Regions from separate parts of the Streptomyces sp. NPDC058773 genome, predicted to be linked through region 2. Evidence: predicted binding sites of a transcription regulator. Region 2 holds the regulator's gene; the other holds the start of a gene.
The links. The regulator HspR, encoded in region 2, represses chaperone genes until heat shock. The targets are predictions, from matches to a motif close to TTGAGNNNNNNNNNCTCAA.
Positions count from the first base shown of each region.

Region 1 (14,732 bases), on a different contig from region 2:
GACCTTGATCTGCTCGCCGTCCAGGCCGGTGAAGATGCCCTCGGCGCCCAGGTGGTACTTCACGTCGCCGGAGCCGTGCATCGACTTCGGGTCGAGGTTGCCCTCGAACTCGCGGAAGATCTGCGCGTAGGACTTGCCGACGATGTTGGCCAGGACGTTGAGGCGGCCGCGGTGGGCCATACCGATGACGGCCTCGTCGAGGCGCGACTCGGCCGCGGCGTCGATGACCGCGTCCAGCAGCGGGATGACGGACTCGCCGCCCTCCAGCGAGAAGCGCTTCTGGCCGACGTACTTGGTCTGCAGGAACGTCTCGAACGCCTCGGCGGAGTTCAGCCGGCGCAGGATACGCAGCTGCTCCTCGCGCTCGGGCGACTTGTGCGAGCGCTCGACCCGGTCCTGGATCCACTTGCGCTGCTGCGGGTCCTGGATGTGCATGAACTCGATGCCGGTGGTGCGGCAGTACGAGTCACGCAGCACACCGAGGATGTCGCGCAGCTTCATCATGGACTTGCCGGAGAAGCCGCCGACCGCGAACTCGCGCTCCAGGTCCCACAGGGTGAGCCCGTGCTCGGTGATGTCGAGGTCGGGGTGCTTGCGCTGGTGGTACTCCAGCGGGTCGGTGTCGGCCATGACGTGGCCGCGGACCCGGTAGGAGTGGATCAGCTCGAAGACCCGCGCGGCCTTGGTGACGTCGTCGTCGTGCGAGGCGTCGATGTCCTTGAGCCAGCGGACCGGCTCGTAGGGAATCCGCAGCGACTTGAAGATGTCGTCGAAGAAGTCGTTCTCGCCGAGCAGCAGCTGGTTCATGATCCGAAGGAACTCGCCGGAGGCGGCGCCCTGGATCACGCGGTGGTCATAGGTGCTGGTCAGCGTCATGACCTTGGAGACACCGAGCTTGTTCAGGGCGTCCTGCGAGGTGCCCTGGAACTCCGCGGGGTAGTCCATCGAGCCGACGCCCATGATCATGGACTGGCCGGGCATCAGCCGCGGCACGGAGTGGACCGTGCCGATGCCGCCCGGGTTCGTCAGCGACGCGGTGACCCCGGTGAAGTCGTCCATCGTCAGCTTGTTGTCACGGGCCCGGCGGACGATGTCCTCGTAGGCCTGCCAGAACTCGAAGAAGGTCAGCGTCTCGGCCTTCTTGATGGCGGCGACGACGAGCTGGCGGTCACCGTTCGGCTTCACCAGGTCGATGGCCAGACCGAGGTTGACGTGCTCGGGCTTGACCAGCGTCGGCTTGCCGTCCTTCTCCGCGAAGGAGTAGTTCATCGACGGCATGGCCTTGAGGGCCTGCACCATCGCGTACCCGATGAGGTGCGTGAAGGAGACCTTCCCGCCACGGGCGCGCTTGAGGTGGTTGTTGATCACGATGCGGTTGTCGAAGAGCAGCTTCACCGGCACCGCGCGGACGGACGTGGCCGTCGGCAGCTCCAGGGAGGCGTTCATGTTCTTCGCAACGGCGGCCGACGGGCCGCGCAGCGTGACGAGCTCCGGGCCCGCTTCGGCGGCCGGCTTCGCGGCGGCCTTGGCCGGCTCGGCCTTCGCCGGAGCCGCAGCCTTGGCCGGAGCGGCCTTCGCCGGCTCGGCCTTCGCCGGGGCCGGAGCGCTCGCGGCGGGCTTCGCCGGGGTGGCCGGCTTCGGCTCGGCGGCGGGCGCGGGCGACTGCGCCGGGGCGGCCGGAGCGGGGGCAGCGCCCTCCGCCGGCTGGCTCGGCGCGGTGGCGGAGCCCGGCTTGTAGTCGGCGAAGAAGTCCCACCAGGCTCGGTCTACCGAGTTCGGGTCCTGGAGGTACTGCTGGTAGATCTCGTCGACGAGCCACTCATTGGGACCGAACGCGGCAGCAGGGTTCTTACCCTGCCCCTCTTGGTCGGTCGAGATGCTCGAGCTGTTGGGGGACTGTAGCGACACGGCGGCAACCGCCCTCTTCCGCTTCCTAAGGTGGTGGACAGCGGGAATAAAGGCTACGCCTGTTGCGACCCTTGGTGCAGGCCGGGAGGGGTACTCGTCGTGTACGTCACATTCCCGGTCGGGTTTCAGGGCATGACTTGGCGGGAAACACACGAAGTTTGCCTCTGGGCGGGTAGGAGTGATCGCCGCCACACCCCGGAGGACGTGCTTCCACTACCGACCTTACGTCAGCGGCCGTCAGCTTCGAGCTGACTCCAGCCCCGGAAGAGTGACCCGGATCCGGCAACCGCGGGACGACTCGGCCACGCCGATGCGTCCGCCGTGCAGATCCACCGCCCAGCGCGCGATCGCCAGGCCCAGGCCGGTGCCGCCGTCGGTGCCGGGGCCCGAGGTGCCCGGACCGCCCCGGTTGAACCGCTCGAAGACCCGGTAGCGCTCCGCCTCCGGGATGCCGGGGCCCTCGTCCTGCACCTCCACCACCAGGCTCTCCGGCCCCTCGCCGCGGCGTGCGTGCACCGTGACCCGGCCGTGCCGGGGGCTGTGCTTGATCGCGTTGTCGATGAGATTGGCCACGACCTGGTGCAGCCGCTCGGCGTCCGCGTGCGCGGTCAGCTCCGGCGGCGAGACATCGAGGTGGAGATGGACGTCCGTACGGGTGTGGGTGCCGGAGCCGGCGACCCCCGACAGCCCCGACAGCGTGGCGGCGCCCCGGCTCATGTTGGCCTCCTTGAGCACCCCGGACAGATACGGCCAGACCTCGAAGCGGCGGGCGTGCAGCGGCACCACCCCGTTGTCCAGACGGGACAGGTCCAGCAGGTGCTCGACCAGACGGCCCAGCCGCTCGGTCTGCTTCAGCGCCGTGCGCATCGTCTCCGGGTCCGGCTCGCAGACGCCGTCGACGACGTTCTCCAGGACGGCGCGGAGCGCGGCGATGGGGGTGCGCAGCTCGTGCGACACATTGGCGACCAGCTCCTTGCGGTGAGTGTCCACCGCCTCCAGATCGGCCGCCATCCGGTTGAAGGCCTCCGCCAGGTCGCCGAACTCGTCACGGCGGCCCGAGCGGACCCGGCGGCTGTAGTTACCGCGCGCCATCGACCGGGTGACGTCCGTCATCTCGTCGAGCGGGGCGGTCAGGCTGTTGGCCACGAACTGGGTGATCAGCAGCGAGGCGATGATCGAGAAGATCGTGATCACCCGCAGCTCGGTCGCGGAGTGCATCGCGACGAACACCAGCAGTGTGGTGATGATCACCGAGACGCTGACCAGCGCCCCGAGGGCGGCCTTGACCGAGCGGTACGGATCCAGGGGGCGCAGGCCCTCCCAGATCCGCTGCCACAGCTCGTCGAGCGGGGTGCGTGGCCACCGCCTCATGCGGGCGGGGTCTCCAGCGCGTAGCCGACGCCGTGGACCGTACGGATCCGCTCGGCGCCGATCTTGCGGCGCAGCGCCTTGATGTGGCTGTCGACCGTACGGGTGCCGGAGGCGTCCGCCCAGTCCCACACCTCGGCCAGCAGCTGCTCACGGGAGAGCACCGCACGCGGGGTGTTCGCCAGGCAGACCAGCAGATCGAACTCGGTGGGGGTGAGGTGCACATCGGCGCCGCGCACCCGGACCCGGCGCTGCGCGTGGTCGATCTCCAGCTCGCCGAGGCGCAGGATGCCGCTGCGCGGGGTGTGCGCGGCCAGCGCGGCGCGCTCGACCCGGCGCAGCAGGACGTGCACCCGCGCGGCCAGCTCCCGCATCGAGAACGGCTTGGTCATGTAGTCGTCGGCGCCGACGCCGAGGCCCACCAGCATGTCGGTCTCGTCGTCCCGGGCGGTGAGCATCATCACCGGCACCGGCCGGGAGGCCTGCACCCGGCGGCACACCTCCAGGCCGTCGAAGCCCGGCAGCATCACGTCGAGGACCAGCAGATCGGGCTGCCAGGCCTCGGCGGTGTCCACCGCGGCCGGGCCGTCGGTGGCCGTCTGGACCTGGAAGCCCTCGGCGCGCAGCCGGGCCGCGATGGCCTCGACGATCGTCGGGTCGTCCTCCACGACCAGGACCCTGCGCTGGGCTCCCGGCGTGGCCGCGGCGCCGCCGCCCTGCGTTGTCTGAGTCTGGTCCATCGCCCGCCCCTGCATCCCCTGCGTGGTCGCGTCTTGCTGGGCAGCAGCGTACGGGCATGGTGCGACTGTCGGCTACGCGCCCTTGCGCGCGAGATGGACGACGTCCGGGACGCCTCGGACAACGGGGATCTCTTCCGTATGTACCCCGCTGAAACCGGCATTTCGTAGCGCTTCCTCAAAGGCGGACGAGGGCTGCGCGGACCAGACGGCGAGCACTCCGCCGGGGGGCAGGCGGTCGCGGCAGGCGGCCAGTCCGGCGGGGGAGTAGAGGCTGTCGTTGTCCTCGGTGACCGTCCAGTCCGGGCCGTTGTCGATGTCCAGGCACAGCGCGTCGTAGGTGTCCTGGCCCGCTTCCGTGCGCAGATGGGCGACCAGGTCGGTGTGCAGGATCTCGCTGCGCGGATCGGCCAGCGCGTCCGCGGAGACGGCCGACAGCGGGCCCGTGCGGTGCCAGTCGATGACCGCCTCCTCGCGCTCGACGACGACGATCCGGCCCCAGCGCGGCTGCCCGGCGGCACGGGCCAGGGAGAAGCCCACGCCGAGGCCGCCGATGAGCACGGCGGGGCGGGTGCGGCCGGCCGGCAGCGCGTCCAGCGCGGCGTCGATCAGCAGCCGCTCGGAGCGGCCGTCGGAGGTGTCCATCAGGAAGCAGCCGTTGGCGATGATCTCGTAGATCACCGGCGCCGCGGGGGAGTTGGCGCCGTCGGCACCGGGGGCCGCGGCGGGTCCGCCCCGCTGTCGCAGCACCACCTCGCCGTACGGGCCCTCGCGGCGGTCGAGCGTGCGCGGGGCCTCGGGGGCGCCGGTCGTTGCCTGGAGCGGTGTCACGGGAGCCATGGCGCCATGGTGGCCAATACGGGGCACGCCGGTCCAACGCGTTCGGGCCGTCTCGGCCGGCCGTATCTGCCACCGGTTGCCCGGACGTGAAGCATCTGCGGACGGTTGCCTGATGTGATGGATCTCACTCTCACAGCTTCTTCATGGGTTGAGCGTGCAGGGTGGTCCGGAACGTAGGACAGAGCAGGGATTCACGACCGAGGGACACGGACGTGGCTCACCGGATGCACCAGGACGGAAGGGGCCTCGTACTGTGAGCTGGCTGGGCACCGCGGAGAGGATACGGGCAGGTCAGCGGCGTGCCCCCGCACCGGAAACGGACACCGGTCCGGGCGGGACGCCGGGTCTGCTGCCCGGCATCCCCCGGCAGCGCGCGGACCGGGAGGCCGGCGTCGCCGGTGCGGGGGCTTTGCCGAACACCCCTGGTACGGCGGCGCGTTGGCGACCCTGGCGGCTGGTGCCCACCCCCGCCGGCACCCCCTTCACCTTCGGCTACGCCGTGCTCCTCGCGGCCACCTCGCTCTTCGCCGAGTACGGGGACCAGGGCCTGGTCTCCGACCTGCTGCGCGGCTCCAGCACCGATGTCGCCCATCTCGCCCAGGCCCCGCTGCTGGTGCTGATCGCCAGCGCCCTGTGGATCGCCGGCGGGATGACCTCCGGGTACGCCGTCGCCTTCCTCTTCGTGCTGACCGCGCTGGAGCGGCGGATCGGCGCGCTGTACACCGTCGTGGTCTTCCTCGGCGGGCATGTGCTCGCCACCCTCGCCACCGAACTGCCCGTCGCCTTCCAGGTCGCGGCCGGCGGGCTGCCGGAGAGTTCGCTGCACCGCCTCGACTACGGCATCAGCTTCGGCGTGATGACCTGCACCGGAGCCCTGGCCGGACTGCTGCCGGTCCGGTCGCGGCTGCCCCTGCTGGCCGGTGCCGGCTATCTCGCCGTGACGGATCTGCTCGCCTACACCGACCCGCTGAGCGACTGGGGACATCTGCTCTCGCTCGCCCTGGGCGTGGCGAGCTGGCCGCTGCTGCGCCGCTGGCGCGCCCACCGCGCCGCCCCCGCACCTCTCCTCGGCGACCTGGGCCACCCGGCCCTGCGGGGCGCGCGGATGTACTGAGCGTTCGGATGCGGCGGTTCCGGACGACGGGGCCAGGAGGCTGCGGGGCCAGGGATATACGGACCTGCGGGTCTGCGGGCCTGTGGGCCTACGGCCGTGCCGTCGACCGGTAGGTGTGGGTGATGGCGTAGGTGCAGCCACCCAGGAGCGCCACACCGGAGAGCACGCCGCTGACGAACGGCACCCAGGCCACGGCGGAGGTGGCCGCCATGACCAGGCCGGTCGCGCCGAGCGCGGTCAGCGTGGCGCCGGGGACGGCGATGCTGCGCCGCTTCCAGACCGACGTCAGCGCGATGAAGTGCAGCCCGACGATCAGCGCGATCCAGGCCACCGCGGTCTGTTCGGGCGCACCCGCCGCCCGCAGCGCGAGATTGCCGCCGGCCAGCAGCACCGCCTCCGCCCCCACGACGAACGCGAACTTCCCCCGGAACCAGTCCGCCCGCGGCACCTCGGAGTCGTCCGGCGCGGGCTCTCCGCGGCGCCCCGCCCGCAGCGCGAGGGTGAGCAGCCCGGCGAAGGTGAGCACCGCGAGTACCCGGAGGGCGATACCGATCGCCGGATTCAGCGGGTCGTGCGCGTTGGCGACCACGAAGACCGTTCCGAAGAGTGCACCGATGAAAACTCCGGACATCCGCTGCAACATGCGCCGAAGGTAGCAGTCCTGACGGGGCGTGAGGCCGGAGGCGAGGGGACGAGGTATCCCTGACGGGCCCCAACTGGCCGGTCGCGACGGCCCGTCGGCTCCTGGGAGAATGGCGGCCCCTTCCGGGCACGGCCTCGCGCGGTGCCCGCCGAGCACTGGAGTACCCGCACCTTGTCCCCGAAGCGCGAGCCGTTGAGGTCCCCACGACGCGAGTCATCGCCGCGTGAGACATCGCCTCCGGACGCCACGGACCCCGGTCTGCGGTCCGACTGCGGCAGCTGCTTCGGACTGTGCTGTGTCGCGCTGCCGTTCGCGGCCTCCGCCGACTTCGCGATCGACAAGGACGCCGGCCGGCCGTGCCCGAACCTGGAGGCGGACTTCCGCTGCGGCATCCACCGTGAGCTGCGCCCGCGCGGCTTCACCGGCTGCACCGTCTTCGACTGCTTCGGCGCCGGGCAGAAGGTCTCCCAGGTCACCTTCGGCGGACGGGACTGGCGAAACGCCCCGGACACCGCCCGGCAGATGTTCGACGTCTTCCCCGTCATGCGGCAGCTGCACGAGCTCCTCTGGTACCTGGCCGAGGCGCTGACCCGCCCGGCCGCCCACCCGGTACACACCCGCCTGCGCGCCGCCCTGGAGAAGACCGAACGCCTCACCCGGGGCGCCGCCGAAGAGCTGGCGGAGCTGGATGTGGCCGCCCACCGGGGCGAGGTCAACACCCTGCTGCTGCGCACCAGCGAACTCGTCCGGGCCGAGGTCCGGGGCCGCAAGAAGGAGCGGCGGGGCGCCGACCTCATGGGAGCCCGCCTCAAGGGCGCCGACCTCCGGGGCGCCAATCTCCGTGGGGCCTACCTGATTGCCGCCGACCTCAGGGGCGCAGACCTGCGCACCGCGGACCTGATCGGCGCCGACCTGCGCGCCGCCGACCTCGCCGGCGCCGATCTCACCGGCGCGCTCTTCCTCACCCAGTCGCAGCTCAACGCGGCCAAGGGCGACGCCGCCACCGAACTGCCGCGGACCCTGACCCGCCCCGCTCACTGGTAGCGGACCCGGCGGCGGCCGGGGAGGCCGAGCCGCCGGACGGTGGGGGTGATCAACGGCCGCCCGGCCGGGCCCACCGAGCCACCGAGGCCTTGGCCCACCGGACCACCGAGGCCACCGGCCCGCCGCGCCTCCGAGGCCCACGGCGCCGCCCCTCCCTGCCCGCTTCGCCGCCCACTCCCCGATCGCTCACAGCGAACGCACCCAGGGGAACATCTCCCCGCCCCGCCGCATTGAGTGAGTAAAGCTCAACTTGCTTGCCGAAGGGGAGATCATGGCTTCGACGTCCACATCGCTCACTCTGCCCGTACTGCCCCTCGATGACGAGGTCGTGCTCCCCGGCATGGTGGTGCCGCTGGACCTGTCCGACGCGGACGTACGGGCAGCGGTGGAGGCCGCCCAGGCCGCCGCCTCCTCGGGCAACAAACCGCGGGTGCTCCTTGTGCCCCGCGTCGAGGGGAAGTACACGGCGATCGGCACGCTCGGGCGGGTCGAGCAGGTCGGGCGGCTGTCCGACGGCGACCCCGGCGCGCTGATCCGGGGCCTGGGCCGGGTGCGGATCGGTTCCGGCACCACCGGGCCCGGCGCCGCGCTCTGGGTGGAGGGCACCACTGTCGAGGAGAAGGTCCCCGATCCTTCCCCGAGTTCTCTCGTCACGGAATACAAGGCGCTGGCCACCAGCTGGCTGCGCAAGCGGGGTGCCTGGCAGGTCGTTGACCGCGTCCAGCAGATCGAGGACGTCCCGACGCTGGCCGACAACGCCGGCTACTCGCCCTTCCTGACCATCGAACAGAAGGTCCGGCTGCTGGAGACCACCGATCCGGTCGCGCGCCTGAAGTACGCCACCGAGACGCTGCGCGAGCACCTCGCCGAGCAGGACGTCGCCGAGTCCATCGCCAAGGACGTCCAGGAGGGCGTCGACAAGCAGCAGCGGGAATTCCTGCTCCGCCGCCAGCTGGAGGCGGTCCGCAAGGAGCTGGCCGAGCTCAACGGCGATCCCGAGGACGAGGGCGACGACTACCGTGCCCGGGTGGAGGCCGCCGACCTGCCCGAGGACGTCCGCAAGGCCGCCCTCAAGGAGGTCGACAAGCTGGAGCGGTCCAGCGACCAGAGCCCCGAGGGCTCCTGGATCCGCACCTGGCTGGACACCGTCCTCGAACTCCCGTGGAACGAACGGACCGAGGACGCCTACGACATCGCCGGCGCCAAGGAGGTCCTGGACGCCGACCACTCCGGCCTGGAGGACGTCAAGGAGCGGATCACCGAATACCTGGCCGTGCGCAAGCGGCGGGCCGAACGCGGCCTCGGCCTGATCGGCGGCCGTCGCGGCGGCGCCGTACTGGCGCTGGTCGGCCCGCCCGGCGTCGGAAAGACCTCGCTCGGGGAATCCGTCGCCCGCGCCATGGGCCGGAAGTTCGTCCGGGTCGCGCTCGGCGGCGTCCGGGACGAGGCGGAGATCCGCGGCCACCGCCGTACGTACGTCGGCGCGCTGCCCGGCCGGATCGTACGGGCGATCAAGGAGGCCGGGGCGATGAACCCGGTCGTCCTCCTCGACGAGATCGACAAGGTGGGCTCCGACTTCCGGGGCGACCCGGCAGCCGCCCTCCTGGAGGTCCTGGACCCGGCGCAGAACCACACCTTCCGCGACCACTACCTGGAGGTCGAACTCGACCTCAGCGACGTGGTCTTCCTGGCCACCGCCAATGTCCTCGAAGCCATCCCCGAGCCGCTGCTCGACCGTATGGAGCTGGTCCGGCTGGACGGCTACACCGAGGACGAGAAGGTGGTCATCGCCCGGGACCATCTGCTGCCGCGCCAGCTGGAGCGGGCCGGACTGGAGCCGGGTGAGGTGATCCTGGAGGACGGCGCGCTGCGCAGGCTGGCGGGCGAATACACCCGCGAGGCGGGCGTGCGGAATCTGGAGCGTTCGGTCGCCAGGCTGCTGCGCAAGGTCGCCGCCCAGCACGAACTGGGCGAGCGGGAGCTGCCGTTCACGGTCGGCGCGGACCAGCTGCGCGCGCTGATCGGGCGGCCGCACCACACCCCCGAATCGGCCCAGGACCCGGCCGAGCGGCGCACCGCGGTGCCCGGTGTGGTCACCGGTCTCGCGGTCACCGGCGCCGGCGGCGACGTCCTCTACGTGGAGGCCTCGCTCGCCGACCCGGAAACCGGGGCGTCCGGGCTCCAGCTGACCGGCCAGCTCGGCGACGTGATGAAGGAGTCCGCGCACATCGCGCTGTCGTTCCTGCGCTCCCACGGCGCGGAACTGGAGCTCCCGGTCGGCGACCTGAAGGAGCGCGGAGTGCATCTGCACGTACCGGCGGGCGCCGTCCCCAAGGACGGGCCGAGCGCGGGCGTGACGATGACGACGGCGCTGGCCTCGCTGCTGTCGGGCCGGCAGGTCCGGCCGGACGTGGCGATGACCGGTGAGGTCTCGCTGACCGGGCGGGTGCTGCCGATCGGCGGCGTCAAGCAGAAGCTGCTGGCGGCGCACCGGGCGGGGATCACGACCGTCATCATCCCCAAGCGCAACGAACCGGACCTGGACGACGTCCCGGACGAGATCCTCGCATCCCTCGATGTCCACCCGGTCGCCGATGTCCGCCAGGTGCTGGAGCTGGCGCTGACGCCGGCGTCCAACGGGGCGGCCCCGGAGGTGGCCCCGCTCAGCGCCTGACCACGGCAGGGGGAGCGGCCGGTGCTCCGTGCGGGAACACCGGCCGCTCCCCGATGCCTGTCCTCAGCCGTTCGCGAGCGCCCGGAGCCGGTCCAGCGCGCCGTTGAAGCGGTTGTGGTCACCGACCGTCGGACCGGTCGAGGTGTACTGCCAGATGGTGTGGAAGCCCCAGCCGGCCGGGAGTTCGCCGACCGAGGAGCCGTAGCGCGGGATCCACAGGGGGTTGACGGTGCCGAAGGCGGCGGAGTTGCCGGTGCACTGCTTCCACCAGTTGGTGGAGGTGTAGAGGACGGCGTCCCGGCCGGTGCGCGCCTTGTAGGTGGCGAACCAGTCCTTCATCCAGTTGACCAGCCCGGCCGCGCTCAGCCCGTAACAGGTCGCGCCGTAGGGGTTGTACTCCATGTCGAGCGCGCCGGGCAGCGTCCTGCCGTCCTTGGACCAGCCGCCGCCGTGGTCGGCGAAGTAGGTGGCCTGGGCGGCGCCGCTGGAGGTGTTGGGGGTCGCGAAGTGGTAGGCGCCGCGGATCATCCCGGCGTTGTACGAGCCGTTGTACTGCTGCGCGAAGTACGGGTTGGTGTAGCTGGTGGACTCCGTCGCCTTCACGTAGGCGAAGCGGACGCCGCTGTTCCAGAGCGTCGGCCAGGCGACATTGCCGTTGTGGCTGCTGACGTCCACGCCCTCGACGGACGCGAGGGCGGCGGCCGGGGGTGCGACGCCGGCCGCCGTGCCCTCGTGCCGGGCGATCTGGGAACCGGCCCAGTCCTGTCCGGGGTGGGTGGGTTCCGGCGCGCGCCGGGCGGCCGCGGCGCCGGCGGTGCCGGGCAGGCCGAGGAGGAGGGCGAGCAGGGTGAGCAGGGTCCCGGCCACGGTCGCGAAGGAGCACACGGGGCGGTGGGGGGAGCCGGATCTGAGCACGGACATACGTGCCTCCGAAGATCTCGGTGGATGACCTGAGGGGGGAGAACTGAGGCATGACACAGGCGTGCAGAGATGAGCTGCGAGGTGCATGACGCCGCGGCGGAATAGCCGGGTCGCTCGGCAGGGCTGTGCCGAAAATGACGATACGCGCGTAGACCGGGGGCCAGAAGAGGTTCGGTGGGCTGCCGTTGGTCTAATCCTGCGAAATACTGGCCGAGCTGCGGCTTCGGCCGCCGAGGGCGGAAACTTTCAGGTGAGGAAACGCGGGAATGGGCGCTGACGTGCACAACACCGGAGCCGACGGAACGACTGCGGACGGCGAGCCGGCCGGCGTGGATCACGTATTTCTCGCCCTGGAACGTGAATTGGCGGTATTTCTCCGCCGGGCCCGTGCCTCGTCCGGCGAAATGGCACGAGAGGTGCATCCCGATCTGGAGCCCGCCGCCTACGGCCTGCTCGTACGGCTGGCCGACGCCGGTGCCCAGCGCGCCACCGACCTCGCCGGCTACTTCGGGGTCGGCAAGGCCACGATGAGCCGCCAGCTGCACGCCCTGGAGAAGCTCGGGCTCGTCGCCCGCGAACCGGACCCGGCGGACGGCCGCGCGGTCCTGGTGCGCATCACCGACGAGGGCCGGGAACGCTACACCCGGGTCCGCACCGGCCGCCGCGCCCGGTACGCCTGCCGCCTCGCCTCCTGGGACCGCGGCGAGGTCGCCGAACTCGCCCGGCTGCTGCACCGGCTGAACGAGGAGCAGGAGGGGGAGGAGGGGTAGCCGAGGCCCCGTCCCCTCCCGCGACGACGCCGGGGCGGTGTGGAAGAGCTGTGGACATCCCGTGGAAATCCCGCTGCCCGCAGGCGGGATGACCAGCCACGGACCCGCACCGCCGCGCGGCCGTTCCCCCCGCGACGGGGAAACATGCCCCGCATTTCCGCGTTTGTCACGGCGCCACAAAAATCACCGCCGCGTCATCCCGCGCCTTGCCGCGGGGAAACGCCGCGCACGCCGGGTCCGCCGCCTCCGCGGCCCGTACCCGGTCGATCAGCGCCTGCGGCCCCTGCCCGGAGACCAGGGCCACGCAATCCGCCCATTCCCCCTCCCGGAAGACCTCGACCCAGCGGCCCGCGCCGTCACTGAGCGCGGTCAGCGAGCGGAGCGCGGTGCGCGGGGTGCGACCGGTCACCGCGCGGGCGGCAGCCGTCGGATCGGCGGCCGCGGTGAAGAAGCCGCCCTCCGCGTTGCGCAGCGCCTCGACCGCACGGGCGTACTCCCGGCTCCGGGCGGCCCGTTCGGCCGATCCGCGGGGCAGTGCCCGTACGGCGGCCCGCAGGTCCCGGACGGCGGGCGGCAGTTCGTCCAGCCGGGAGTCGAGCACCGGTTCCACCGTGCCGTCCGTCCGCTCCAGCAGCAGTACCGAGTCGGACAGGACGAGATGTTCCACTTCGCCCCCGGACCATCGTGCGGCGATCACGGTTGCCTGCGGAGTGCGGACGTGAGAAAGGTCACAGGATTGCCGGTGGCTGTCGGCTGTCCGGGAGATGGCCGCGGCAAGCGCCTCAGTGAGCGTCATATCCCGGTGTGAAACCGACAGTTCGAGCATTGCGCCACCGAGCCGCGCGGTGAACCAGGGCACCCCGTGGACGCAGCCGTCGTCCCCCTCCGGTGGCGTCACACCGTCCAGCAGGACGAGGGCGCCGCCCTCGCCGGAAGCCGGCAGAGCTACCGATGCGTAGTCCTCATTTGGGCGTTGGGGGTCGCCGGGCTCGGTGGCGAGTGCGATGCGCATGTCCCGAAGTCTGCCGGAGGCGGTCGCTCCGGCCCGGCCGGCGGGCGTCCGCGGCGGCACCGGCGGCCGGGCGGGCCGCGGGTTTACCCGGGGTAAGGGGCGCCGGTCCGGCGGCGTGCGGGCGGGCATCTTTCCAGGAGCGGCACGCATCTCCAAACCCGTTCGGGGGTTGCGCGAGGTTGCTGCCCGAAACGGTGGCGCACGGAAGTTGATGGCCAAACTCCGAGTGATGTTCACTCGTTCAGGTGGCCGGGCATGTGTTGCCGAGCCACTGCGCGGCGCCGGTGGAATGGTCGTTGCCCGGATCATTGGGGTGAGGTCAGGACATTCGTCGCGACGCGCAGAGCCGGGCCGGATCCCCTCGCGGAAGTGTGCGCGCTGCGGTCTTCGCGCAGCTCCGCTCCGCGAGCGGAGGGCGAGCCGGGTCCGCGACGCCATGGGGCGTGAGCAGGCGAGACAGGAATGCGAGCAGCGGTGCGGAAGATGCGGCTTCGAGGCGGCGCAGGGAAGCCGGGTTCACCGGCCGGTTCGACTGCGGGACCGGGCACGGGCTCGGCTCCTGGCAAGGGACCGGAAGCGAAGGGCGGTCCCGGTACGACGGGCCGTGAAGAGAACTCCACGGGACGGCGCCCCGCACGGGTGCGCAACCGGCTGGTCGGCGCGGTGGCCGTGGTGGCCGCCGCCGTCCTCGGCGCCGGCGCCCCCGGCCTGACGGCGACGGCCGACCACGCCGGCACCGGCCAGCAACTGGTCGATCTGGCCGAACTGAACGCCCGCGCCATCGCGCTCGCGCACTCCCTCGCCGACGAACGCGACGGCATGACCGCGTACGCCGCCAACCGCGGCGGCCGCGGTGCCGCGCGGACGGGCGCCACCGGTACCCAAGAGGCCGCGCCCGCCCGGACCCAGCGGGCCCGGGTGGACCGGCAGATCAGCGAACTGCGCTCCGAGGCCCAGGACGCCTCGGGCGACACCGCCGTCTACCGGGCCGCCGCCAAGCTGCTGGCCGCACTCCCGCAGACCCGTCAGAAGGCGCTGTCCGGGACCGGATCGGCCGAGCAGGTCTACACCGCCTATACCGAGGCCCTGCAGGCGCTCGACGCGATCAGCGACGACATCGCCCGCGGACTGCCGGCCCGCGCGGACTCCGCCGACGCCGACACCCGCGCCCTGCCGTTCCTCGGCCGCGCCACCGAACAGGCCGCGGGCACCCGTGCCCTGCTGCTGGCCGGGCTCAATGCGGGCGGCAGCCAGCCCCGGCTGACCGCCCTCGCCCAGATCGCCCACGTCCGGGCGCAGGCCGCGCTGGGCGACTTCCGGCAGACCGCGAGCCAGGCCGGCCGGGACCGCTACGACCGCACCGTCACCGGCGCGGAGGCCAACACCGCCGAGCGCTATCTGACCCGGCTGACCGACCAGCCCCGGCTGGACGCCTTCGACCTGCGGCTCAACCGCCGCGGTGTGCAGAGCACCCTCACCACCCGCATCGGACTGATGCGGGGCGTCGAATCCGCCATGGCCACCGCCGACATCCAGCGGCTCGGCGGGCTGCGCGACGACGCGGTGAACGAGCTGGAGATCCGCATCGGCCTGGAGGCGCTGTGCCTGCTGCTGGCCGTCGGCGCCGGGGTGTGGGCCGCCCGCTCCCTGACCCAGCCGCTCGCGGCGCTGCGGATCGGCGCCAAGCGGGTGGCCGAGGAC
Region 1 is NZ_JBHYPE010000032.1:17,617-32,348, forward strand. Features, by position in the region: gene ACFW5B_RS24900 (multifunctional oxoglutarate decarboxylase/oxoglutarate dehydrogenase thiamine pyrophosphate-binding subunit/dihydrolipoyllysine-residue succinyltransferase subunit) at 1-1,908, opposite strand, end outside; gene ACFW5B_RS24905 (ATP-binding protein) at 2,146-3,279, opposite strand; gene ACFW5B_RS24910 (response regulator transcription factor) at 3,276-4,016, opposite strand; gene ACFW5B_RS24915 (spermidine synthase) at 4,089-4,853, opposite strand; gene ACFW5B_RS24920 (rhomboid-like protein) at 5,107-5,967, shown strand; gene ACFW5B_RS24925 (hypothetical protein) at 6,056-6,598, opposite strand; gene ACFW5B_RS24930 (pentapeptide repeat-containing protein) at 6,869-7,654, shown strand; gene lon (endopeptidase La) at 7,926-10,328, shown strand; gene ACFW5B_RS24940 (lysozyme) at 10,392-11,249, opposite strand; gene ACFW5B_RS24945 (MarR family winged helix-turn-helix transcriptional regulator) at 11,516-12,019, shown strand; gene ACFW5B_RS24950 (hypothetical protein) at 12,186-13,031, opposite strand; gene ACFW5B_RS24955 (nitrate- and nitrite sensing domain-containing protein) at 13,671-14,732, shown strand, end outside.
Region 1: lon (endopeptidase La) is a predicted target of HspR. The motif match lies at 7,885-7,903, and genes of this name have one in related genera.

Region 2 (14,732 bases):
CCCTCCCCGAACGCACCGGCGTCGTCGCCATCCCCAACGCCGTCTTCTACGACCACAAGGAGGAGGGGGCGCCCTACGTCCGGTTCGCGTTCTGCAAGCAGGAGTCGGTGCTACGGGAGGCGGCGGAGCGGCTGCAGAAGCTCTGAGGGGGCTGCGGGCCCTGCCTCACCCTTCCGCGGCGCACCGTCGGAGCAGCCGGCACCGACAGCCTCCTTGCGTGCGCCGCAGAAGCAGCCACCACGTTGCCTACTGAGGGGCGACCGGCATGGCCTCGAAATCGTCGAAGAGGTAGGCATAGACCTGCGCGAGATAGGCCCGCAGCTCCCGCTGGTCAGGAAATTGCACATAGGTGAGGTCGAACCACTGCTGCACCGTCATCGGCTGGTTCGCCACAAGGTGCTTCAGACCGGCACGGATCGTGTCCTGATAGTCGGGCCAGGCCAGGTCGAACGTCTCCCGCAGCATGCCGAGATCGTCAACTGCCTCGACTCCGAGAATTCCGGCGCAGAAATGTACGAAGCGACGGTCCACGCCGGGCACGTCCAGCCCGAGATCGGCCAGTGGAACGGTGACCGGATCGAATTCCTCGTAACCGCCCGGGTGCGGATACAGCGTGGTGTTCCGCAGGTCGGCGTCGTTCTCCGGCCCGCCCTCGCTCTCCAGATCCTGCACCGGGCGGTACACCCCGTACAGCAGGCCGCGCGTCGAGAAGTCCGCGTAAACGTAGTTCACTTCACCGCTGGGGCCGTACGGCCGCCTGGGATCGATCGTGATTGCCGTGGCCTTTCCCAGGCATTCCTCTCCCTCTCCGTATACCGCCTCGAACGGCAGAATCGGCGAAAGGTCGTGATGCTTCAGCGCCACCGCACGCAGGGCGTCGTCCGCTCGGACCATGGCCTCGTCGGTGTCGAAACGGCTCGCCCACGGGCCGGTGCGGGGCGGCAACTCGTCGCGGATCGACGACATCGGATGGGGACTCCGTCCATGAGAAAAGGCGCTGGGCCTGATTTACCGAGAAGGGGCAGCACGCCCGACGATCACTTCCAGTACTTCTCCGGCGGAGTCTCCTCAGGGTCCGGCGCCTGCGGGGGCTCCTGCCGGTCACCGTAGAAGTAGCTGTAAAGATCCTGCAGGTAAGCGTACAGACGGTCGTCCTCCCAAAACGACACACCTGTCATCAGCGCCCACTCCCTCGAGCTGGCGGGCCGCTCGCTCAGCAGGTATTGCAGCGCCTCCTTGAGGTGCCGGGCGTAGGAGGTCTTCCCGGTCGCGCCCGGCTTCATCTCGTGGACGTCGTCGATCCATTCGACGTTCAGCGCGCCGCTGAAGAACGCAGCCACCTTCGGGTCTGAAGCGTAGTGAGGAATAACAGTCTCCGGAAATCTCATGGATTCCTCTCCCTAATGGGCTCAGGATACATGGTCACCAGCCTGTGCCCGCCCTTACCGTCCGGTTTATACATGGCAAATAGCTTCGCATCACGGAAATCGACCGGCTTGTAGTTGATGGTGTCACCCGTCATAGGCCGATCCGGGTCTATGTAGAAGTCGCGGAATTTCTCATGGTGATTCCCATCGGGACCCCATGCTTCCTCTGGAGATATTCGGAATATCTGCGGACTCGTATCGTCAGGGTCCAGCAAACTCCTGAGATGGAGATCGGCATGCATAAATGCATCGTCCTGGCCAGGGTTGAATCCGGTGGAGAAGGCGTCACACTTGTGCTTTTTGGTGGGGTCTTCTGCGTCCAGGTGAGCGTCCTCGCCCAGCCGTTGCTTGGCATTGGGCCCGTGCGCCGGGTCGACCTTTTCTTCGGACTGGATATAGCCGCCCTCCAGCCGATGGCATTTCGGCTTTCCGTGGTCGTCCACACTCGTTTTGCCGCCGACTTCGGCCTTCTTGGGCTTTCCCAGCCTCTCCTTCAACATGTCATCGGTCGGGTCCAGGTGCCGCTGTGGTCCGTGCCCCTGGCCGCGAAGGCCGTTGATGCGCTCAGCGACCTGCTTGTTGTACCTGTCCCGCAGGTCGTCCTCGTCGAGCACCCGGTCGCCGATCTTCAGGTGAACCGCATCCCGGCCATCCTGGTGGCGCCGCATGTTCTTGCGTATCGCCTCCTCGGCTTCGTTGATGTTCTTCCTGGTGATGTCCAGCCCGTGGCCGATCGACCGGTGCCCCTTTGCCATCGCCTTGGACATGTCCGTGATCATGGAGTCGATGATCGGGCGGAGCGCCTCCTCCACGATCTGGCCGTACCTGCCCTTGCCGAGCAATCGGCCACGAGTTTTGGCGTCGAGATTGCTGCTGAACCGCTCCACCTTCTCTGCGTGACCATGGGCGCCCTTGGCCGCCTTCGCCAGATTGTCTGGGTGCGCCTTGAACCCCTTGCTCATGCCGCACCCCCGCAGCACCCAGCGCAGCGTCAACGCCCTTGAAAACAAGGCCGGATACAGCTTTCTCGATCTCGGCCTGGAAAGGCTCGATGGCCATGGAGACCAGTTCGGCGATAAGGACGTCCTCGATCTCCTGGATGACCTCTCTGACGATCCGTTTGCCGATCTCGATGGCTGCCGCTTCGGCGGCCGCGGCGATGCCGAGTGTCGCGACGGTGGCGGCGGCCGCCGCGGCCATCTCGACTGCGGTGATGACCAGTTGGGCGATGACCACGCCCTTGGCGACGACCACACCGGTGGCCGTGATCTCCAGTGCCGTGGCCAGGACTTCGCAGCAACTGGTCAGCGCCGTATGGTGCTCACCGGATACCTGGTTCCAGCGGCTGAGCAGTGCGTCGTAGGAGGCACCCTCGTAGGCGTCCCCGAGCCCCTTCAGGACGGAGTCCAGCCCGCTGTGCCCCTCCGCGAGCCCCTGGCCGAATTCCCGCACACGGCCGCCCCACGCACGCAGTTCGTCCTCGTCGGTGTCGGGCCATTCCAGGCCCATCAGCTCCATGATCCAGACGACTTCACCAGGCAGCTCGATGGACACCGCCGGCCTCCCCCTTGGCTTCGCGTCCGCTCAACTCCGGGCATACGGACGAGTGATGTCCGAGTACGGGTCCACGCCGACCGAAGGTGATCAAGTCAGCCGGGAGTGCAGTCGCTTACAGAGCCGGAACCCGAGCCCCCGGGACGGGCCGCCTTCGCCCCGACGCACGCGGGCCCCGGAGCCGTTTCGGCTCCGGGGCCCGCGCAGCGAGGTGGGTGTGGGACGGACGGGGCTCAGGCCTCGTCGTCACCCGGCTTCTCGTCGGAGTCGCCTTCGATCTCGGCCTCCAGGCCGAGCTGCTCGACGATCCACTTGTCGAATTCGATGGAGGCGCGGATCCAGCTGACCGTGCTCGACACGAAGTGTTCGAGCGAGACACCGGTGCCGATCAGCATCGATGCCTCACCGATCAGACGGACCGTGCCGTCGTCGTGGGTGTGGGTGTAGGCCTTGGGCCACAGCGTCCGGCGGTTCCAGTCGTCGATCGCCTCCAGCAGCTTCGACTTCTCGTCGATGCCGTGCGGACGGTCATAGAACGTGCGGACGGAGAAGATCTGCTGCTCCTCCTCGCCCCGGAACATGAAGTACGTGCGGAACTGCTCCCACGGGGCGGCGAGGTCACCCTCCTCGTCGACTACGTACTTCAGCTCCATCTGGTCGAGGAGCTGCTTGACCAGGTCCTGGTCTGGCACGACGGGACCATCAGGCCCCGACGGCTCGGGTTCGGGCTGGCCCCCGAAATTCGGAATCGAGGACGGGTCGATGCTCACCGTGGAATTCCCTTCGTATGGTCTCTGCCATCCTCCCCCACATCCGCCCCGTCCTGGCAACCCGGGACGGGGCGGAAGGGGCGAGTTATCGCTCGGGGCAACGATCGATCGCCGGCGCCGTGGCGGGCTGCCGGGCCGGGGCGCCCGCCACCCGGCCTACCGTCCCGCCGCCTCCACCGACAGCTGGTCGCCGTCCACGTCCACGCGCACGGTGTCGCCCTCCAGGACGTCGCCCGCCAGGATGGCGCGGGCGAGCTGGTCGCCGATGGCCGTCTGGACCAGGCGGCGCAGCGGCCGGGCGCCATAGGACATGTCGGGGGCGGGAGCGTCGGCGACCGGTTCCTGGCCGAGCCAGGCGAGCCAGGTCAGGGCGCGGTCGGTGACGTCCAGGGTCAGGCGGCGGTCGCCGAGACGGCGCTGCAGGTGGTCGAGCTGGATACGGGCGATCCGCTGCAGCTGGTCCGTGCCGAGCGGGTGGAAGACCACCACGTCGTCGAGCCGGTTGAGGAATTCGGGGCGGAAGGACGCGCGGACCGTCTCCAGCACCTTCTCCCGCTTCTGGTCCTCCTTGAGCAGCGGGTCCATCAGGAAGTTGGAGCCGAGGTTGGAGGTCAGGATGAGGATGGTGTTGCGGAAGTCGACGGTGCGGCCCTGGCCGTCCGTGAGGCGGCCGTCGTCGAGGACCTGGAGCAGGATGTCGAAGACCTCGTGGTGGGCCTTCTCCACCTCGTCCAGCAGGATGACGGAGTACGGGCGGCGGCGGACCGCCTCCGTGAGCTGGCCGCCCTCCTCGTAGCCGACGTAGCCGGGCGGCGCGCCGACCAGCCGCGCGACGCTGTGCTTCTCGCTGTACTCCGACATGTCGATCCGGACCATCGCCCGCTCGTCGTCGAAGAGGAAGTCCGCCAGCGCCTTGGCCAGCTCGGTCTTGCCGACGCCGGTCGGGCCGAGGAAGAGGAACGAGCCGGTGGGCCGGTCCGGGTCGGCGATACCGGCGCGGGTGCGGCGCACCGCGTCGGAGACGGACCGTACCGCCTCGGTCTGGCCGATCAGCCGCTTGCCCAGCTCCTCCTCCATACGCAGCAGCTTCTGGGTCTCGCCCTCCAGGAGGCGGCCGGCCGGGATGCCGGTCCAGGCGCCGACCACGTCCGCGATGTCGTCCGGCCCGACCTCCTCCTTGACCATGGACTCCTTGGCCGCCTCCTGCTCGGCCTCGGCGGCGGCCGCCTCCTCCAGCTCCCGCTCCACCCCCGGGATCTCGCCGTAGAGCAGCTGGGAGGCGGTGTCGAAGTCGCCGTCGCGCTGGGCGCGCTCCGCCTGACCGCGCAGCTCGTCGAGCTTCTCCTTGAGCGCGCCGACGCGGTTGAGGCTCTGCTTCTCCTTCTCCCAGCGGGCGGTCAGGCCGCGCAGCTCCTCCTCCTTGTCGGCGAGGTCCTTGCGCAGCTTGTCCAGGCGCTGCACGGAGCCGGCGTCGGTCTCGTTCTTCAGCGCCAGCTCCTCCATCTTCAGCCGGTCCACGGCGCGCTGGAGCTCGTCGATCTCCACGGGGGAGGAGTCGATCTCCATCCGGAGGCGGGACGCGGCCTCGTCGACCAGGTCGATGGCCTTGTCGGGCAGGAAGCGGGAGGTGATGTAACGGTCGGAGAGGGTGGCCGCGGCGACCAGCGCGGAGTCGGCGATCTGCACCTTGTGGTGGGCCTCGTAGCGGCCCTTGAGCCCGCGCAGGATCGCCACGGTGTCCTCGACGGTCGGCTCGGCGACCAGCACCTGCTGGAAGCGCCGCTCCAGCGCCGGGTCCTTCTCGATCCGCTCGCGGTACTCGTCGAGGGTGGTCGCGCCGACCATCCGCAGCTCGCCGCGGGCCAGCATCGGCTTGAGCATGTTGCCCGCGTCCATGGACGAGTCGCCGCCGGCACCCGCGCCGACGACGGTGTGCAGCTCGTCGATGAAGGTGATGATCTGGCCCTCGCTGGACTTGATCTCCGCCAGGACGGTCTTCAGCCGTTCCTCGAACTCACCGCGGTACTTGGCGCCCGCCACCATCGCACCGAGGTCCAGCGCGACCAGCCGCTTGTTGCGCAGCGACTCGGGCACATCCCCCTTGACGATCCGCTGCGCCAGCCCCTCGACGACGGCGGTCTTGCCGACGCCGGGCTCGCCGATCAGCACCGGGTTGTTCTTCGTACGGCGGGAGAGGACCTGTACGACACGGCGGATCTCGTGGTCGCGGCCGATGACCGGGTCGAGCTTGCCCTCGCGGGCGGCCGCGGTGAAGTCCGTGCCGAACTTCTCCAGCGCCTTGTACGTGCCCTCCGGGTCGGGGTTGGTCACCCGCTGCCCGCCGCGGCTGGCCTCGAACGCGGCCAGCAGCTTCTTGGCCGAGGCGCCCTGCTGCTCCAGCAGCTCACCGGTGCGCCCGCCCTTGGCGGCGATGCCGATGAGGAGGTGCTCGGTGGAGACATAGGCGTCGCCGAGCTCCTTGGCGCGCTGGGTGGCGTCCGCGATGGCGGAGAGCAGATCGCGGTCCGGCTGCGGCGGCGCGACCGTCGAGCCCTGGACGCTGGGCAGCGCGGCCAGCTGGCGCTCGGCCCCGTTGCGCAGCGCCGCGGCGTCCGCCTCGACGGCGGCCAGGAGGTCCATGATGTTCTCGTTGTCCTGCCCGGCCAGCAGCGCGAGCAGCAGGTGCGCGGACGTCATGTCCGCATGCCCGGCGGCGACCGCCCGCTCATTGGCGGCGCTCAGTGCCTCCCGGCTCTTGTTGGTCAGCTCGGCGTCCACGTCCTCGCGATCCTCCTCGTCTCGTCCTGCACGGCCTCAGTGGCCAGTCTGGACCCACGAAGGCACCCACTGATGGCCCCACGAAGGCACATCCTGCACATACCAACATGCGATAAGTTGAGTCTATTCCACTCAAGACTGTGGAAGCGAGCCCCCTCGCCGCTTCTCGCTCACTCGTGCGAGGGAACCAGGGCCGATCGCACGGCGACCGTCCGCGCCGCCCGGCAACACTGGCCTTCGACCACAAGGAGGTGCAGCATGACGGCTATGGCACACGAGCCGATGCCCACGCAGGACGACATCCTCCTGGAAGGCTTTCTGGCGCTGGAGACCCCGACGGGCTTCCGGGCCGAGCTGATCGAGGGGGAGATTGCTGTGACACCGCCGCCGGACGGCGACCACGAGGACTACCTGGGCCTCTTCTTCGAGCAGATGATGCAGATGTCTGCGACTGCCATGCAGTTCTCGGGACACAAAGGGCTCGTCCTCACCCACGCGGCGGGCCAGCCCGCGGACCACGTGATCCCCGACGCCACCATCGCCCCACGCGCGCTGCGTCTCTTCCGCGGCGCCCCTCCCTGGATGCCCAGCGACGGCGTTGTCATGGTCGTCGAGGTGACGTCGAGCAAGCCCTACAAGGACCGTGTCACCAAGCGCCATGGCTACGCCCGCGCCGGCATTCCGCTCTATCTCTTGATCGACCGTGACAAGTCGGCGGTCACACTGTTCAGCGAGCCGGAGGGCGAGGACTACCTCAACACCCACATCGCCCCCTTCGGCAAACCCCTCCCCCTCCCCGCCCCCTTCTCCTTCGACCTCGAAACAGCCGACTTCCTCTGAGGCCCGGGCGCCGAACTACTCTGGCCCCCATGGCCCATGACCTCAGCGCCCTCAGCCCGGAATACCTCGCCTTCTGGGGCGAGTATCTGATGCCGACCCTCACCACGCTGCGTACGGACGGGACGCCCCATGTGGTGCCCGTAGGCGTCACCTACGACGCCGGGCAGCGGATCGCGCGGGTCATCACCCGCAAGGACAGCGCCAAGGTCAAGAACGTCCTCGCCGCAGGTGCCGACGGTGCCACCGTCGCCGTGTGCCAGGTCGACAAGGGGCGCTGGGCGACGCTGGAGGGCCGGGCCCGGGTGCGTACGGACGCCGAGTCGGTGGCCGACGCGGTGCGCCGCTACGCCGAGCGGTACGGGCGCACACCGACCCCCAACCCCGATCGCGTCATGATCGAGATCGCCGTGACCAGGGCGATGGGCCGGGCCTGAGCGCCGGCCCGAGCGCTGCTCCCCCTCCCGCGTGCCCGCCGCCGCCCCGCTGGCCGGAAACGGTCCCTCCGGCTCCGCTCCCGGCCACCCACCTGGTACTCAAGAGCGACGGGAACCGAACAGCTCCGCGCAATCACGGACGGCCTCGGGCCTGTCCCCGGCAAAAAGTCAGCAGCTGGAGGCCGTATGGCGTCGGCAGAGTGCCCCGTGACGACCGTTCCACGCCGTCCGTCCCCCCGCCGTCCGCACCCGCGCGCCGAGCTCTGTCCGCGCTGCGGCGGGCAGCTCGCCGTCAATCAGGACGGCTGGAAGATCTGTCACGCCTGCGGCTATGCCTCGCCGCCCGGTACAGCCCCTCCTCCACGGGCCGCTCGCGGGGGTATCGTCGCCCCCACAGTCGCCACGCCCCGGAGGGCACGATGAACTCGGTCCGAGTCACGGCGATCGCCTGCCTGATGCCGCTGTCCGAGCTCGACGAGGATCCGTTCCTGGTCGATGACCGCAGCCAGCACGACATGTGCAAGCAGTGGGCGGCGGCCCGTGACTACCACCTGACCTGCCAGCTCAGCCTGCACCGGCTGCGCGCCGACCACGGTGCGCTGTGGCGTGACGTCGAAGAGGGCCTGGTCGATGTGTTCGTGACGCCCAATCGCCGGGCACTGGAGACCGCCATCGCCGGCGCGGACGAATTCACCGCCCGGTGTGCCGCGGCCGGTGTCCGCCTGGAGACCGCCGATCTCGACGAGCCGGTCTACACCCTGGCGATGAAGTCGCAGGTGCACCGGCGGCTGTCGATGCCGACGGCGGGATACAACGGCTGCTGAGCGGGCGCCGCGGGCGGGTGGTGAGACGCGCGAAGGGCCGGGTCACCCCGGCCCTTCGTCACATCGTGCGGCGGCTGTCCGAACCCCGCCGCGGCCGTCACTCCGGCCGCTTGTTGGGGCGCCAGACCACCAGCGCGCTGGTCTGCTGCACATCCTGATACGGCACCAGATCGCGCCGGTAGGAGGCGTGCACCGCCGCCTCCCGCTGCTGCATCGCACTGGCCGCGCCCTCCAGGGCGCCCTGCAGCTCGACGACCCGCTGCTGCAGGGCCGCCACCTGGTTCTCCAGTTCGATGATGCGCTTGATGCCGGCGAGGTTGATGCCCTCGTCCTGGGACAACTGCTGCACCGTACGGAGCAGTTCGATGTCCCGGGCCGAATAGCGGCGGCCCCGCCCGGCCGTGCGGTCGGGCGAGACCAGCCCCAGCCGGTCGTACTGACGAAGGGTCTGCGGATGCAGGCCGGAGAGCTGAGCCGCGACGGAGATGACATACACCGGCGACTCTTCGGTCAGTTCATAGGGGTTACGACGCTGCCCGCCCCGGCTGTCCATCTCAAGCTCCCTTCGCGGCCTGGAACAGCTCCGCCCGCGGGTCCGCACCCGCGGTCGCCTCGCGATACGACTCCAGCGACTCCTTCGCCTTGTCGCTGAGGTCACCGGGGACCAGCACCTCGATGGTGACCAGCAGATCACCGCGGGTCCCGTCCTTACGGGTCGCACCCTTGCCACGGGCGCGCATGGTGCGTCCGTTGGGGGTGCCGGCCGGAAGCTTCAGCGTCACCGGCGGTCCGCCCAGCGTCGGCACCCGGACCTCCCCGCCCAGCGCGGCCTCCGGGAAGGTGACCGGCACCGTGACGGTGAGGTTGTCGCCCTTGCGGCCGAAGACCGGGTGGGCGTCGACATGCACGACGACGTACAGATCGCCCGCCGGGCCGCCCTGCTCGCCCGGGGCACCCTTGCCGCGCAGCCGGATGCGCTGCCCGTCGGAGACGCCCGCGGGGATGCGGACCTGCATCGTGCGGGCACTGGTCGCCCGCCCGCTGCCCTTGCAGACCTCGCAGGCGTCCTGGGCGATCAGGCCCCGGCCCTTGCAGTCGGCGCACGGATCGGTGAGCGAGAAGCCGCCGCCCGCGCCCCGGCTGACCTGACCGGTGCCGACGCAGGTCGGGCAGACCCGCGGCGTCCCGTTCTTGTCGCCGGTGCCGGAACACGCCTTGCACGGCGCCTGGCTGGACATCCGCAGCGGGACCGTGGCCCCGTCCACCGCCTCGGTGAAGCTGAGCGTCACCTCGGACTCGATGTCCTGGCCCCGGCGCGCATGCGTACGGGCCCCGGCGCCGCCGCGGTTGAAGAGGCCGCCGAAGACGTCCCCGAGACCGCCGCCGAAACCGCCGCCGCCGGCGCCGCCCTGGCCCTGCGAGCCCCCGAAGAGGTCGCCCAGGTCGAAGTTGAAGCTGCCGCCGCCGCCCGGCCCCGGACGGTAACCGCCGTTGCCGAACAGCGTGCGCGCCTCGTCGTACTCCTTGCGGCGCTTGCTGTCGCCCAGGACGTCGTTCGCCTCGGAGATCTCCTTGAAGCGCTCCTCGGCCTTGGCGTCGCCCTTGTTGGCGTCCGGGTGGAACTCGCGGGCGAGCTTCCGGTACGCCTTCTTGATCTCCGCTTCCGTGGCGTCCTTCGGGACGCCGAGGACCTTGTAGTAGTCCTTCTCGACGAAGTCCTTGGTGCTCATCCCCGACGTCCCTCCTTCCGCGCGGTTTTCGTTTCTGTCCTCACGTCAGCCCTCTTCCGGGCCACCGCTCTCCTCGTCCGAAGCCTCACCCTTGGCGTCGCCCTCGGACTTGGTGGCCTGCGCACCCGGCTGCGGTTCGGCGACGGCGACCCGCGCGGGGCGGATCGTTCGTTCACCGATGCGATACCCGGGCTGCAGGATCGCCACGCACGTCGTCTCGGTGACATCCGGCGCGTACGAGTGCATCAGCGCCTCGTGGATCGTCGGGTCGAAGGGCTCGCCCTCCTTGCCGAACTGCTGCAGACCCAGCTTGGCGACCACGGTCTCCAGCGATTCGGCCACCGACTTGAAGCCGCCGACCAGTTCGCCGTGCTCACGGGCACGGCCGATGTCGTCGAGGGTGGGAAGGAGCTCGGACAGGAGGTTCGCCGCGGCGATCTCCTTGACCGTGACCCGGTCCCGTTCCACCCGACGGCGGTAGTTCTGGTACTCGGCCTGCAGTCGCTGGAGGTCCGCAGTGCGCTCGTTGAGCGCCGTACGCACCTGGTCCAGCTGCGCCTGGAGCGCTACATCCGGTACGTCCCCGGCCGGGGCCGAGCCCGCCTTGTCGGCGGACTCGGCCTGCGCCGCGTCTTCGGGAGCGGCATCGGAGGGGACGTCGGGCTTCTCGTCGAAGCCCGGGGTCTCCTCCGTCACGCGGCACCGTCCTTCTTGGGCTTCTCGTCGTCGACGATCTCGGCGTCCACGACGTCGTCCTCGGCCTTGGCCTGCTCACCGGCGGCACCCTCGGCGCCTTCGGCGGCCTGGGCACCCTGGGCGTCGGCGTACATGGCCTGGCCCAGCTTCTGGGAGACGGCCGCGACCTTCTCGGTGGCGGTGCGGATCTCCGCGGTGTCCTCGCCCTTGAGCTTTTCCTTCAGCTCGGTGACGGCTTCCTCGACCTCGGTCTTGACCTCGCCGGGGACCTTCTCCTCGTTGTCCTTGAGGAACTTCTCGGTCTGGTAGACGAGCTGCTCGGCCTGGTTGCGGGTCTCGGCGGCTTCGCGGCGCTTGGTGTCCTCGTCCGCGTACTGCTCGGCCTCCTGGCGCATCCGGTCGACCTCGTCCTTCGGCAGCGAGGAGCCGCCGGTGACGGTCATCTTCTGCTCCTTGCCCGTGCCCAGGTCCTTCGCGGTCACGTGCATGATGCCGTTGGCGTCGATGTCGAAGGAGACCTCGATCTGCGGGACGCCACGGGGCGCCGGCGGCAGACCGGTCAGCTCGAACATCCCGAGCTTCTTGTTGTACGCCGCGATCTCGCGCTCGCCCTGGTAGACCTGGATCTGCACGGACGGCTGGTTGTCCTCGGCCGTCGTGAAGATCTCGGAGCGCTTGGTCGGGATCGTGGTGTTGCGCTCGATGAGCTTGGTCATGATGCCGCCCTTGGTCTCGATACCGAGGGACAGCGGGGTGACGTCCAGCAGGAGGACGTCCTTGACCTCACCCTTGAGGACACCGGCCTGGAGGGTGGCGCCGATGGCGACGACCTCGTCCGGGTTGACGCCCTTGTTGGCGTCCTTGCCGCCGGTCAGCTCCTTGACGAGCTCGGCGACGGCGGGCATCCGGGTCGAGCCGCCGACCAGGACCACGTGGTCGATCTCGGACAGGTTGATACCCGCGTCCTTGATGACGTTGTGGAACGGCGTCTTGCAGCGCTCCAGGAGGTCCGAGGTGAGCTGCTGGAACTGCGAGCGGGTGAGCTTCTCGTCCAGGTGCAGCGGGCCCTCGGCGGAGGCGGTGATGTAGGGAAGGTTGATCGTCGTCTCGGTGGAGGACGACAGCTCGATCTTCGCCTTCTCGGCGGCCTCGCGCAGGCGCTGGAGCGCCATCTTGTCCTTGGACAGGTCGACGCCGTGGCCGTTCTGGAACTGCTTGACCAGGTAGTCGACGACGCGCTGGTCCCAGTCGTCACCACCGAGGTGGTTGTCACCGTTGGTGGCCTTCACCTCGACGACGCCGTCGCCGATCTCCAGCAGCGAGACGTCGAAGGTGCCGCCACCGAGGTCGAAGACCAGAATGGTCTGGTCGTCCTTCTCCAGGCCGTAGGCCAGGGCGGCCGCGGTGGGCTCGTTGACGATACGCAGGACGTTGAGGCCCGCGATCTCACCGGCCTCCTTGGTGGCCTGGCGCTCGGAGTCGTTGAAGTAGGCCGGAACGGTGATGACCGCGTCGACGACCTTCTCGCCGAGGTACGCCTCGGCGTCACGCTTGAGCTTCTGCAGGATGAAGGCGCTCATCTGCTGCGGGTTGAAGCCCTTGCCGTCGATGTCGATCTTCCAGTCGGTGCCCATGTGGCGCTTGACCGACCGGATGGTCCTGTCGACGTTGGTGACCGCCTGACGCTTGGCGACCTCGCCGACCAGCACCTCGCCGTTCTTGGCGAAGGCGACAACGGACGGCGTGGTCCTGGCGCCCTCGGCGTTGGTGATGACGGTGGGCTCACCGCCTTCGAGAACACTGACGACGGAGTTCGTCGTGCCCAGGTCGATGCCGACCGCACGTGCCATTTCAATTCCTCCAGCTGACTTGAGTGGAACAGGCTCAAGAGTGCAGTACCGACGAAAACCTGTCAACAGACCTGAGTCGGACGCGCTCAAGTTTTATATCGCTCTTATCGTCACCACAGCCGCACCCCAGGACGCCGGGGCCACACAGAGGGTTGCCTTCGCGACGCAGATCACCGGCCGGGCGGCTTCATGGGGCGGAGGAGAATGGGTAACCTCAGCGGCAGACCAAAAAAGTTACTGCTTAGTAGTCCCCACCGTTTTCCGCTCTCGCAGGTACGAGGAGCCTCCCATGCAACTCGCCGCGATCATCGTGTCGCTGGTGCTCATCGCGGTCGCCGTGGCGCTGTTCGGCCGCGCCCTCCTGCAGATCTACCGCCACATGCGACTGGGCCAGCCGGTGCCCGCGGGCACCCGCACCGACGCTCCCGCCCAGCGGACCGTCACGGTGGCCAAGGAGTTCGTCGGCCACACCCGGATGAACCGCTGGGGCGTCGTCGGCGTGGCGCACTGGTTCGTGGCGGTGGGCTTCCTCACCCTGCTGCTGACGATCGTCAACGCCATCGGCCAGCTCTTCCAGGCCGACTGGCTGATCCCGTTCATCGGCGACTGGCTGCCGTGGGAGATGTACGTCGAGGCGATGGGCACGCTGACGACCGTGGGCATCATCGCCCTGATCGTCATCCGGCAGCTGAACCGCCCCGGCGGCGCGGGCCGCAAGTCCCGCTTCGCGGGCTCCAACACGGGCCAGGCGTACTTCGTCGAGACCGTCATCCTCATCGTCGGCATCTGCATCGTCACGCTGCACGCCCTGGAGGGCGCCCAGCACGGCGTCGACCACTACGAGGCGGCGTACTTCATCTCGTACCCCCTGGTCGCCGTCTTCAAGGGGATGAGCCTCGGGGTCGTCCAGAACCTCACCTACTTCTTCGCCGGTCTCAAGATCGCGACGTCCTTCATCTGGATGATCACGGTCTCGCTCAAGACCGACATGGGTGTGGCCTGGCACCGCTTCCTCGCCTTCCCCAACATCTGGTTCAAGCGCGAGGCGGACGGCGGGGTGGCCCTCGGCGCGCTCCAGCCGATGACCAGCGCGGGCAAGCCGATCGACTTCGAGGACCCGGGCGAGGACGACCAGTTCGGCGTCTCGCAGGTCGAGCACTTCTCCTGGAAGGGCCTGCTCGACTTCTCCACCTGCACCGAGTGCGGCCGCTGCCAGTCGCAGTGCCCCGCCTGGAACACCGGTAAGCCGCTCTCCCCGAAGCTGCTGATCATGTCGCTGCGCGACCACGCGCACGCCAAGGCGCCGTATCTGCTGGCCGGTGGCGGCAAGGACGCCGAGGGTAATGAGACGGCCACCGAGGAGCAGTTGAAGGACGTCCCGGCGTCCGCCCTCGCCGAGGCCGAGCGCCCGCTGATCGGCACCCTGGAAGAGAACGGCGTCATCGACCCGGACGTCCTGTGGTCCTGCACCACCTGCGGCGCCTGTGTCGAGCAGTGCCCGGTCGACATCGAGCACATCGACCACATCGTCGACATGCGCCGCTACCAGGTCATGATCGAGTCCTCGTTCCCGTCCGAGGCGGGCACGATGCTCAAGAACCTGGAGAAGAAGGGCAACCCCTGGGGCCTGGCCAAGAAGCAGCGCCTGGCGTGGACCAAGGAGGTCGACTTCGAGGTTCCGGTCGTCGGCCAGGACGTCGAGGACCTGACCGAGGTCGAGTACCTCTACTGGGTCGGCTGCGCCGGTGCCCTGGAGGACCGCGCCAAGAAGACCACCAAGGCCTTCGCGGAGCTGCTGCACATCGCGGGCGTGAAGTTCGCGATCATGG
Region 2 is NZ_JBHYPE010000019.1:10,110-24,841, forward strand. Features, by position in the region: gene ACFW5B_RS18335 (pyridoxal phosphate-dependent aminotransferase) at 1-146, shown strand, start outside; gene ACFW5B_RS18340 (hypothetical protein) at 247-966, opposite strand; gene ACFW5B_RS18345 (hypothetical protein) at 1,038-1,388, opposite strand; gene ACFW5B_RS18350 (hypothetical protein) at 1,385-2,389, opposite strand; gene ACFW5B_RS18355 (hypothetical protein) at 2,485-2,790, shown strand; gene ACFW5B_RS18360 (YbjN domain-containing protein) at 3,215-3,751, opposite strand; gene clpB (ATP-dependent chaperone ClpB) at 3,908-6,529, opposite strand; gene ACFW5B_RS18370 (Uma2 family endonuclease) at 6,788-7,369, shown strand; gene ACFW5B_RS18375 (pyridoxamine 5'-phosphate oxidase family protein) at 7,399-7,803, shown strand; gene ACFW5B_RS18380 (hypothetical protein) at 8,223-8,627, shown strand; gene ACFW5B_RS18385 (heat shock protein transcriptional repressor HspR) at 8,725-9,180, opposite strand; gene dnaJ (molecular chaperone DnaJ) at 9,182-10,357, opposite strand; gene grpE (nucleotide exchange factor GrpE) at 10,403-11,053, opposite strand; gene dnaK (molecular chaperone DnaK) at 11,050-12,903, opposite strand; gene ACFW5B_RS18405 ((Fe-S)-binding protein) at 13,193-14,732, shown strand, end outside.